2 regions of the Mycobacterium sp. NGS66 genome follow, and region 1 is predicted to be linked to the other one. Evidence: riboswitches for the same ligand, from Rfam matches in the RefSeq annotation. Region 1 holds a riboswitch; the other holds the start of a gene.

Region 1 (5,325 bases):
CGACCATCCCCGCACGGCCGACGCTCGCCGACACGGCATTGCCAAGGCCGCCGATGCCGCTCATTGGTGCAGGGATTGCCCCACCAACCGCGGTTGTGGCTGCCTGTGCCGCCGCATCGCCGGCCGCGTTTCCGGCAGCTTGAGCGCTCAGCAGGCCAAGGAACGGCCCCACGGTGTTGCTCGGCATGTAGAACCCAGAGGCGAAGATGCTGTTCCACAGGGTGGCGTTGGGGCCGAAATTGTCCCAGAGCCAAGATGAATCCGGTCCGGCGCCGGTGGCCAGCCCCAGCACCGCCGTCTCCCCCGTCGTTCCAGTCGACGACGAAGGCGATGCCAGCCCGTGCAGCGCATTGGGCAGGGTGGCCATCACCTGTGACAGCGTCGCCTGCTGGGTGCCGGCCGGCGTGGCAGCAGCTTGGGCGACCGCGGCGGACTGGGCCGCGAGCCCGCTTGCCTGCGTGGTCTGTTGAGGCTGGAGGAACTGGCTCAGCTGGGTCGCGGCCGCCGACGCTCCGGCGTAGCCGTACATGGCGGCGGCGTCTTGAGCCCACATTTCGGCATATTGGATCTCGGTAGCCGCGATAGCTGGGGTGTTTTGACCGAAGAAGTTGGTCGCAATCAACACCATCAGCTGGGCGCGGTTGGCCGCGACGACCGGTGGGGGCACCGTGGCCGCAAACGCTGCTTCATATGCCGCGACGGCGGCCTCGGCCTGCCCGGCGGTTTGCTCCGCCTGCGCCGCGGTGGTGCTCATCCATGCCACGTAGGGCGCGGCGGCGGCCGCCATCGCCGTCGAAGCCGGGCCCAGCCATGCTTGGCCGGTCAGCTCCGCCAGGATTGAGCTGTAACTCGTTGCGGTAGAAAGCAATTCCGCTGCCAACCCATTCCACGCCGACGCCGCGGCCAGTAGCGGGCCCGGCCCCGCTCCGGAATACATCCGAGCCGAGTTGACCTCCGGGGGAAGCATGGCGAAATCCAACAGTGCAGTCATCGCTAGCCTCCTCCCGTTCAGCCAGGGGCCTCAGTGGCCGTGTCGGCGCTCGTGCTTGAGATTCGTGGTTGGTAGCTGGTGAAGTGCGTGAGACGCGCTATCCAGCAGCGGGTGGCCGCGCCACGAACGTGGGCTTGAAGCCGTATTGCGGTACGCTGCGGCCCATTCCTTGCGCGCCCATGCCAAACGGCACTGCGGGCATGCCCGCTGCCATCGCCGGTGGCGGGGCCATCATCGGCGTAGCACCCAGCGCGGACGACAGCGGACCTGCTGGGGCCGCCCCCGCCCAGCTCGGCGGGACCGACAACGGGCCCACCATGGCCGCTCGGCCCAGGTCCGCCGATACGGCGCCGCCCAAGCCGCCAAGACCGGCCAGGCCGCCGGGACCGGCGACAGCTTCACCAAGCGACGTGGCCGCCTCTCCCACGGCTTCGCCGGCCGCGGCGCCGGCCGCTTGGCTGCCGAGCAGGCTCAGAAATGGCCCGATGGTGTTGCTGGGCATGTAGAACCCGGACGAAAAGATGGTGTTCCAGATGTTTGCGTTGGGCCCGAAGTTGTCCCAGAGCCACGACGAATCCAACCCCGACCCGGACCCGGTCAAGTCACTCAAAATCCCCGTCGCCCCGGAGGTCCCCGTCGTCGACGGCGCCGCCATGCTCTGCAGTGTCTTCGGCGTGGCAGAGATCAACTGGGACAGTGTGTTTTGTCCGGTACCGGCTGAGGTGGCGGTCGCTTGGGTGACGGCGGCGGACTGAAGGGCCGGCCCGCCGGGATTAGTGGTCTGCTGCGGAGGGGTGAATTGGGTCAGCCGGGTCGCCACAGCCGACGAGCCCGCGTATCCGTACATGGCGGCGGCATCCTGCGACCACATTTCGGAGTACTGCGCTTCCGTGGCTGCGATCGCAGGAGTGTTTTGGCCGATGACGTTGGTGGAGACCAGCTGTGCCAGCTGGGCGCGGTTTGCCGCTATCTGAGGCGGAGGCACCGTGCCGGCGAATGCGGCTTCGTAGGCCGCTGCTGCGGCCTCTGCCCGGGTGGCGGTCTCCTCGGCCTGTACGGCGGTGGTGTTCATCCACGTCACATAGGGCATGGCCGCTGCGGCCATCGATGCCGATGCCGGGCCCTGCCATTCTTCGTCCGTCAGCGCCGAAAGCACCGAGCCGTACGACAATGCGGCCGAGCGCAATTCAGCAGCCAGCGCCTTCCAGGCCGATGCAGCGCTCACCATCGGGGCCGCACCCGCCCCGGAATACATCCGAGCCGAATTGATTTCCGGCGGGAGCATGGCGAAGTCCAGTACTGCGGTCATCTTTCGCCTTCCCCTTCAGCTGGCTGCGATGGCATTGGCGGCTTCAGTGGCCGCATAGGATGTGGCGCTGGCGCCTAACATGGACGTGAACATCTCGTGGATTGCCGTCGCCTGGGCGCTCACCGCCTGATACATGGCGCCGTGCGCGCTGAATTGCATTGCGGTCAAAGCCGATACTTCGTCGGCGGCTGCGGGGGGCAGGGCGGTGGTCATCGCCGCCGCGGCCACATTCTGTGACGCCAGCCCGGATCCGACTGCATTCAGCTGAATTGTCGCCGCAGCCAGCGCTTCTGGATGCGTCACCACATATGACATCGGACTTCTCCTCACGGAAAGCGGTGTGACGCAGGCCTTTTGGGCCACCCTGGTCGCTGCTTTCCGCGCACCCCATCAACGCACGTGCGAATTGATCACGTGCGGAAGGACTTCGGGGTGTTAACGGACCGCGGAACTAGGGCCGGGGTCGGATCGCCACGAAATGGTCATCGATCTGGAATACGGACTATCGTCGGGACTCATTTCGCTCTCACCTCCTCGCGGCCAGGGCGCACGGGGGCGCCGGTGCTGCACGCGGGGAGAAGTGCCTGAGCAGAAATCTCAGGCACGGCACCCCTCTCGTCAGAGCTTCGGCACTACGCGGCGTATCGGGCCGAAGCCGGAAGCCACTTGGGCTCAACCCTTAAGCCGGGAAGAGCTGTCCTGACCCTGGGCGTCTTTCGACGTTCGAGGTCAGTGGCCTGTATCCACGTAGACGCCTCACCTAGCGAGGTGCGTACGAGAGTCTATGCTTGCACCCGCAGTGCCGTGAGTCAACCCAGTCGATCGCCATGCATTTGCCGCGCTACGCTCGGCCAACGCGTCCGGTGGCTGACTGCGGGATACCGGCGACGACGGAAAGCGTTGATCGGCACGATATGTCGGATGGCCCGACAACAATGTTCGGCTCCTCGAACTCTGCCTCACCGGCCATCCCACAGTCGACGACCCACCCGGCAGTCATCACTGTGCTCAACCCCAGCCGGCCGCCGCGGGCTCCGGCACCAGCTATCGGGTTCGCGACCGCGTTCGCATCGCAAACTCCCTCAGTTGCATTGCGCCCCTGATCTTTTCGTGACCAGACCGGTCGCCCGCGGACCGGTCGGATAATCGGAATTGACGAGTGGTGGGTCGGGGTGCAAGATAGTGCTCGTATGCACCTCGGTAGGTGAGGCGTCTACACGGATACAGGCCACTGACCTCCAACGTCGAGAGACGCCCAGGGTCAGGACAGCTCTTCCCGGCTTAAGGGTTGAGCCCAAGTGGCTTCCGGCTCAACCGGATACGCCGTGTGGTGCCGAAGCTCCGACGAGAGAGGTGCCGCGTTCGGGATTCGCCTGGATGCGCATCTCTCCCGGGCAGTTGGTAGGCACCGCGTGTGCCATGGCCGTGAGGAGGTGAGGGCGAAATGAGTCCCGGCGATAGTCCGTATCCCAGATCCGTCTTGTCCCGATCCGGTTCCGGCCTGGCTCCGGCCGCCTGAACTTCTCGAGCGCCCGTCGAACTACCGCGCTTAACGCGTGGGGTTGCCGCGCGCTCCGATGCGGGTGTCGCGTCGAGTAAGACGAGCCGATCGGGCTCCCCCGTTGGAGCAGATCATGGCTTCTGTTGTGCCACACTGTGTTTCATTGCTGCGAGGCTTCAGTGCTGCGAGGCTTCAGCGCTGCGAGGCTTAGCGGGTCGCGGTCAAGCCGAGCGGCCAACCCTTACTGACTGACTTTCACCCATCGTTCCCAGCACGACTCTTTGCGATAGCGAGACATTCATGGCTTCCATTTCGACCGAGGCACTCGGTGGTGTCGGCGCGTCTGCGACCACGAAGCGCCCTGCATCCCAAGCCCTGACCCTTGCGGCACCGGCGGTATCACCCGGCACTTCCGGTTCGGCGGCGCTGGATTCGGCGCATGTCGGGGACATCATCGGCGCCTTTGGCCGTATCGGTCGAGACGTCAGGCAGGCCGGCCACAGTCGTTGGCAGCGATTGCGATTGCTGATGGTCATCACCGGTCCCGGGCTGATCGTGATGATCGGCGACAACGACGCCGGCGGTGTTGCCACCTACGCCCAGGCCGGCCAGAACTACGGCATGAACCTGTTATGGACACTGGTACTGCTGATCCCGGTGCTGTACGTGAACCAGGAGATGGTGCTCCGCTTGGGGGCGGTCACCAGGGTTGGGCACGCGCGGCTGATTTTTCAGCGATTCGGCAAGTTCTGGGGCGCCTTCAGCATCGGTGACCTGGTGATCCTCAACGCGTTGACGATTGTCACCGAATTCATCGGAGTATCACTGGCACTCGGGTTCTTGGGCTGCCCGAAAATCATCGCGATACCGGCCGCCGCGGTGCTGTTATTCGCGGTCGTAGCCGGTGGCTCGTTCCGCCGCTGGGAACAGGTGACATTCGTGCTGATCGCGGTGAACGTCGCGATCATCCCGCTCGTGCTGTCCGTGCACCCTGCGCTCGGCCCAAGCATGCGTGGCCTACTGCCCTCACTGCCCGGGGAACCAGACTCGGTCGTGCTGATGGTCATCATGGCGATTGTCGGTACCACGGTGGCGCCATGGCAGTTGTTCTTTCAGCAGTCGAACGTCGTTGACAAGCGAATCACGCCGCGCTGGATGCGCTATGGCCGAGCCGATCTGGGTATCGGCATCGTCGCGGTCATCGGTGGAGCGATCGCGCTGATGGCGGCGACGGCGTTCGGCCTCGGCGGTTCGACCGCCGCCGGTAGCTTCATTGACGCCGGCGCGGTCGCGTCTGCGCTGTCCAGTCACGTCGGCCACACGGTCGGCGTGCTGTTCGCGATCATTCTGTTGGACGCGTCGCTGATCGGAGCAAATGTCGTGGGACTGGCCACCACGTACGCCCTCGGTGATGCCTTCGGCAAGCCGCACTCGCTGCACTGGAAGATCACCGAGGCCCCGCTGTTCTACGGCAGCTATGCCGCCCTTCTTGCGGTATCGTCTGCGGTCGCGTTCAGCCCCGAT
Region 2 (5,325 bases), on a different contig from region 1:
GTCGCGGCGACCGTGATCTGGTCGCGCATCGAGGTCAGCAGAATTTCCAACCAGGGTTCGTTCACGATCAGCACTCTCACTTTCGGAGAGTGCCAGGGATGTCTTTGGAGCGGTCCATCAGCTATGTGTCCGGACTGAACACACCAACCACCACTCCAGGGGGTCGATTCTCACCATGCCGCCAGGGGGTCGCGTGCTCTGGCGCCGACGTCAGCCACTGAGGTCGTTGGCTAGACTCAGCCATCTACTGGTGTTACCTGATGGATACCTCAAACGTGCCGGTCAGGCGCTGCCGTGATTAGTCTGCGTTGCCGATGGCGCGTTGCATGCCGGCGGTCCATTTGTCCTCGATACGCCCGAAGCGCCAGATCGCCAGTGCGATGAGCCAGGTAAAGACGAACAAGCTCACGACGGTGTAGCCGACGACGCCGAGGTCGAGGGACGCGACCCACCCCAGCGGCCCGGAATCGATACCAGCCTTCTCGGCGAGCAGCCCGAGCAGCTCGACCAGTCCTATGATCAGGGCGACCGCCACCGACAGCGCGGTGATCGTGAGATTGTAGAACACCTTGCGAACCGGTTTGAGGAAGGCCCAGCCGTAGGCGCGGGACATGAACACCCCGTCGGCGGTGTCGAATAAACACATCCCGGCGGCAAACAGGATCGGCAGAACAAGGATCGCATACCAGGGCAGCGCGAACGCCGCCGAGCCGGAGGCCAGTACCAACAGCGCCACCTGGCTGGCGGTGTCGAATCCGAGCCCGAACAGCAGCCCGACCGGGTACATGTGCCACGGCTTGGCGACCGCGCGCATAATCGGCCCAAGGACACGGGCCATGAAACCGCGGGCGTTGAGCTGGCGTTCCATCTCCACCTCGTCGAGCTCGCCGCCGCGCATCTGGCGAAATAATTTGGTGATACCGACCAGCGCCGCCAGGTTGATCAGCCCGATCAGCATCAGGAATGTCCCGGAAACGACGGTGCCGACCACACCCAGGTTTTCCTGCAACGCCGACCTGCTGTCCTTGGATCCGATCTGCCCGGCGAGCGCGCGGATTCCCAAGGCCAGCAGCAGCGAAATGGTGAACACGACCGTCGAGTGGCCCAACGAGAACCAGAAACCCACCGACATCGCCGGGCGGTTCTCGCCAACCAGCTTGCGGGTGGTGTTGTCGACCGCGGCGATGTGGTCGGCGTCGAAAGCGTGCCGAGCCCCGAGCAGGAACGCGGTGACACCCAAGCCGACGCCGAACACTCCCGATGGCCCCAGGTCATAATTCTTTGGCGCTACCAGTAGCGCCAGCACACACCAACCGACGACATTGAGCATCAGGATGAAGCCGGCCATCCCGGCCAATGTCAGCCCGTCCCGGCGGGACAGACTGGCGCGGAACCGGGCGAATCCCCAACCGGACACATCCGAGGCAACGGCGTTGGTCATGGGCGTCCTTGCTTCGCCGAGTCGTGCTGCACGTCTGCGCACTGGTATGGGTCGTTCACACACACAAGATGATGACGCTAGATCGGGCTAAGCGTGGTTGCAATGAATTCGCAAAAGTTAATGGCGGGTTCCGCGATCATCAGCGCGGCGCTGAGCCACGTCAGGCCAAACGGCTGGACGACTGGTGAGCGCGATGAGCGCGTGGCGCTGCTGCTAAGTGGACGAAGCCTGCGGTACAGGTAGGCACGTACGACTCCTTTACCTTCGACTTCGACCAGAATCGGCCCGTGGCGTTCGAAACCTTATTCGGGCCCGGCGCTAACCCGATGGACCCGATCTGCCCGGCGGTCGCGACGGAGCTGGCGAGGCGACAACTCCCTAGGAATTTCCAGTTATCCCCGGGCATCGGGTGGGACCCAGACTCGTATCAGAACTTCGTTGTCACTGAAGAGGCGGTGAGTTTCTTCCACACGGGTGAATTAATGCTCGACGACGCCGGATATTCCCTCGCGCCCGTGTCCGGAAGGGACTCAGGCCGCAACTCGGCCACCCGGCCCGGCAGTGTCGCATCGACCGCGTCCAACCGATCCGCTCGGCGATCACCGTCGCCGGCATCGTCGGATACAACCACAGCGATTGTCGGATCTGCAGCTCAACTGCGTCCGGATCCCACCTTTCGGCGGCCGCTGATACTTCGGGGGTTTGTCCGAGGCCAGCGCTGCCCACCCGGTATTGCGCGAAATACCCGTCACCCGCGCGATCGCCTTGATCGGCAACCCCTCGGACCGGTTGCAAACGACGATCTCAGCCCAATCCTCCTCGGCCAGCATCTATTTCGTCCTTCCTGACTCGACTAGAGCCAGGATCACCAGACATGGGGTCAAAATTTGGATGCCACGCGGTGATCAGTTTCACGTGCCGTCGACAAGCTTGAGGCCCGTGAATCGGGCTTGGTAAGGGTGCCACCGGGGGAGCACTGTGAAGACGCGCACGGCCCAACGCGGCTTGAATACTTGTTGTCGTGGGCCAGCTTCCCCGCCGGCGCCGCTGCCGGCGCCGCATTAGTTTGTTAGTCAGCGATCCCAGATGTTCGCGGTCGCCGCGTGCGTATCTGTGCTCATGAGCGCATGCCCCACTTTTCAATGCCGACCGTCGCCTGCTGCGGCAATAACCACGACGGCCGGGTCTGATTGTTGTGACCGATGCCTAGGTGGTGGAACTGCCCGTCACTGACTGCCCGAGGGCAGCGTTGCTTTCTAATCGAGGAGGGATGGCTCAGTCGCCGACTGCCCGTTGGGCGATCGTGATTGACCGTTGATGAGGCGGTATCGGATCAGCCGGGAGCTGTTGGTGGCCACTGCCGCCGACGGCGCGTTGTGCAGGATCGCGGCAAGCACCGGTGAAAAGGACACCCCCAGCACCTACCATTAGCGAACGTTGTTGACGGCGGTCGACATCCGTAGTTCTGCGGAATAACTTTGACCGCATGTGCGCCCAGATCAGGCACGTGGATCAGGCGCTGCAGATTGTCCGTTGGCCGATCCTTCGGTGGGATGCCTGGGTGCCCCCGGGCTCGGGTTTATCGACCATCTGCCTCACCTCACTTGCTTCAGGCAAAAGCGGAAACTACCGGTTTGGCCACGAAGGCTGCTCAATAAATCAAAAGACGCAAGTCAAGGTACAGCCCTGAATGCCGAATCCCGAGAACAATATTCATGCTGAAACACAACCGCACTCTGATTTCACGGTCATCCTGCATCACGGATTCGGGTCGCCGAACTCCGACCCACAGGGGATTGACAGGGGTTCACGTGGTGAAGGGGGTTGACGGGCGCCGGTTTTGGTGTGAGCATTGCCGTGCATGCACCTCGCTAGGTGAGGCGTCTGCACGGATATAGGCCACTGACCTCGAACGTCGAAAGACGCCCCCGGTCAGGACAGCTCTTCCCGGCTTAAGGGTTGAGCCCAAGTGGCTTCCGGCTCAACCGGATACGCCGTGCAGTGCCAAAGCTCTGACGAGAGGGGTGCCGCGCCTGGCTGATTCGCCGGGTGACCTCATCCCGTTGTGCACTATGGCGGCACCCCCGTGTGTCCTGGCCGTGAGGAGGTGAGAGCGAGATGAGTCGCGGTGATAGTCCCTATCCGAGTCCAATGACCATGTCGTTCGGATCCGGCCCCGGCACCGTTTCCATCATCTGAATCGGCTTGCGCCGCTTCGGTTAACACACGCACGCCATCGTTTCGTCGGTGTGCGTGGTCCTCGCGTGCTGTGACACCGCCACAGCCGCAGCTTCAGTCTGCCTTCCTTAAGGAGAAGTCCGATGTCTTTTGTGACCACACAGCCGGAAATGCTGTCGGCGGCGGCCAACCACTTGCAAGGTATCGGTTCGGCGCTAGCCGCCCAGAACGCGGCCGCCGCGCTGCCGACGACAGCAGTGGTACCCGCCGCTGCTGACGAGGTATCTGCGTTGACTGCAACGCAATTCGGCTCGCACGCGGCGATGTATCAGGCGGTAAGTGCCCAAGCCCTGGCGGTTCACGACATGTTCGTGCGCATCTTAGCTGCCAGTGCCGCTTCGTATCTTGCCACCGAGGCAGCCAACGCTACTGCGACTCTCTAAAGGGGGTACTGCGATGACCACGATATTTGACTTCGGCGCGTTACCACCGGAAATCAACTCCGCCAGAATGTATTCCGGTCCAGGAGCGACATCGATGTTGGCTGCCGGATCGGCCTGGAATGGGCTCGCCGCTGAGTTGCGTTCGCAGGCGACAACCTACGAATCGGTGATCTCGGGGCTGACCAGCGCAGGCTGGCGCGGTCCGGCATCGGCCTCGATGGCGGCCGCCGCGGCACCCTATGTCGCATGGATGAACACCACCGCCGCCCAGGCTGAGCAGACCGCGAGCCAGGCCACGGCCGCCGCAGCGGCCTATGAAACCGCATTTGCGATGACGGTACCGCCGCCGGTGATCGCGGCCAACCGCGCGCAGCTGGCAGCGCTGGTGGCGACCAACGTTTTGGGGCAGAACACCCCGGCGATCATGGCCACCGAAGCTCATTACGGCCAGATGTGGGCCCAGGACGCGGCGGCAATGTACGGCTACGCCGGATCGTCGGCGGCCGCATCCAAGCTGACGCCTTTTGGTGCGCCGCAGCAAAACACCAACCCGAGCGCTCTGGCCAACCAGGCTGCCGTGGTGACCCAAGCCGCCGGAACATCGGCGGGCACGACGAGCACACAGGCGACGCTGTCCCAATTGGTCACCACCATGCCCACCACGCTGCAGGGGATGGCATCACCAATGTCGTCCTCATCGGCCTCGACGTCCGGGCTCGGCGAAATCGCTGGCCTCCTGACTGGGCAAGGGTCGGGAAATTCTGCGCTGGACAGCTTCTGGAATCAATGGGGGCCCAACGCGAATATCTGGAACACCATCTTCTCGTCGGGCTTCTACATGCCCAGTAACACGTTAGGTGCATTCACGGGGCTGATGGGCCACGCGACTGAACCTGCGGAGGCGTTGGGAGCGGCGACCGAAGGGCTTGGTGCTGCGCTGGCCGGCCCCACCGCCGGCCTGGGCGGTTTGGGCGGCCTGGGTGGTCTGGGCAGCGGAGTATCGGCCGGGCTCGGAAACGCGGCCTCGATTGGTCCGTTGTCGGTGCCGCCGAGCTGGACTGCCGCCGCGCCCCCGCTAAGCCCCCTCGGCTCGGCGTTGGGGAACTCCCCGCTCGCCGCGCCTCCTGCGGCCGCGGCAGGCATGCCCGGAATGGCACCGATGGGCATGGCCGGCCGCGGGGCGACGGGTAGCGCGATTCCCGATACCCGCTTTCTGATCCGTCCCCCGATGGTGCCAGCCTGGTCGGCCGTCGGGTAACGGTC

What was found. A riboswitch is a leader RNA that binds a small molecule or an ion and turns the genes downstream of it on or off. The one in region 1 is predicted to bind magnesium.
Region 2: linked by a shared signal. The riboswitch ahead of AC5Y2L_RS25020 (PE family protein) and the one ahead of AC5Y2L_RS21070 (NRAMP family divalent metal transporter) in region 1 are both predicted to bind magnesium.

What each region holds. Positions count from the first base shown of each region.
Region 1 covers NZ_JCALCG010000012.1:188,068-193,392, forward strand. Annotated here, with positions in the region: gene AC5Y2L_RS21055 (PPE family protein) at 1-991, opposite strand, end outside; gene AC5Y2L_RS21060 (PPE family protein) at 1,089-2,300, opposite strand; gene AC5Y2L_RS21065 (PE family protein) at 2,316-2,615, opposite strand; M-box (ykoK) riboswitch at 2,904-3,075, opposite strand; M-box (ykoK) riboswitch at 3,490-3,660, shown strand; gene AC5Y2L_RS21070 (NRAMP family divalent metal transporter) at 4,102-5,325, shown strand, end outside.
Region 2 covers NZ_JCALCG010000017.1:68,417-73,741, forward strand. Annotated here, with positions in the region: gene AC5Y2L_RS25000 (hypothetical protein) at 1-65, opposite strand, end outside; gene nicT (Nickel transporter NicT) at 299-1,441, opposite strand; partial or broken gene AC5Y2L_RS25010 (IS21 family transposase) at 1,962-2,271, opposite strand; partial or broken gene AC5Y2L_RS25015 (copper-transporting ATPase) at 2,698-2,972, opposite strand; M-box (ykoK) riboswitch at 3,302-3,472, shown strand; gene AC5Y2L_RS25020 (PE family protein) at 3,763-4,062, shown strand; gene AC5Y2L_RS25025 (PPE family protein) at 4,076-5,320, shown strand.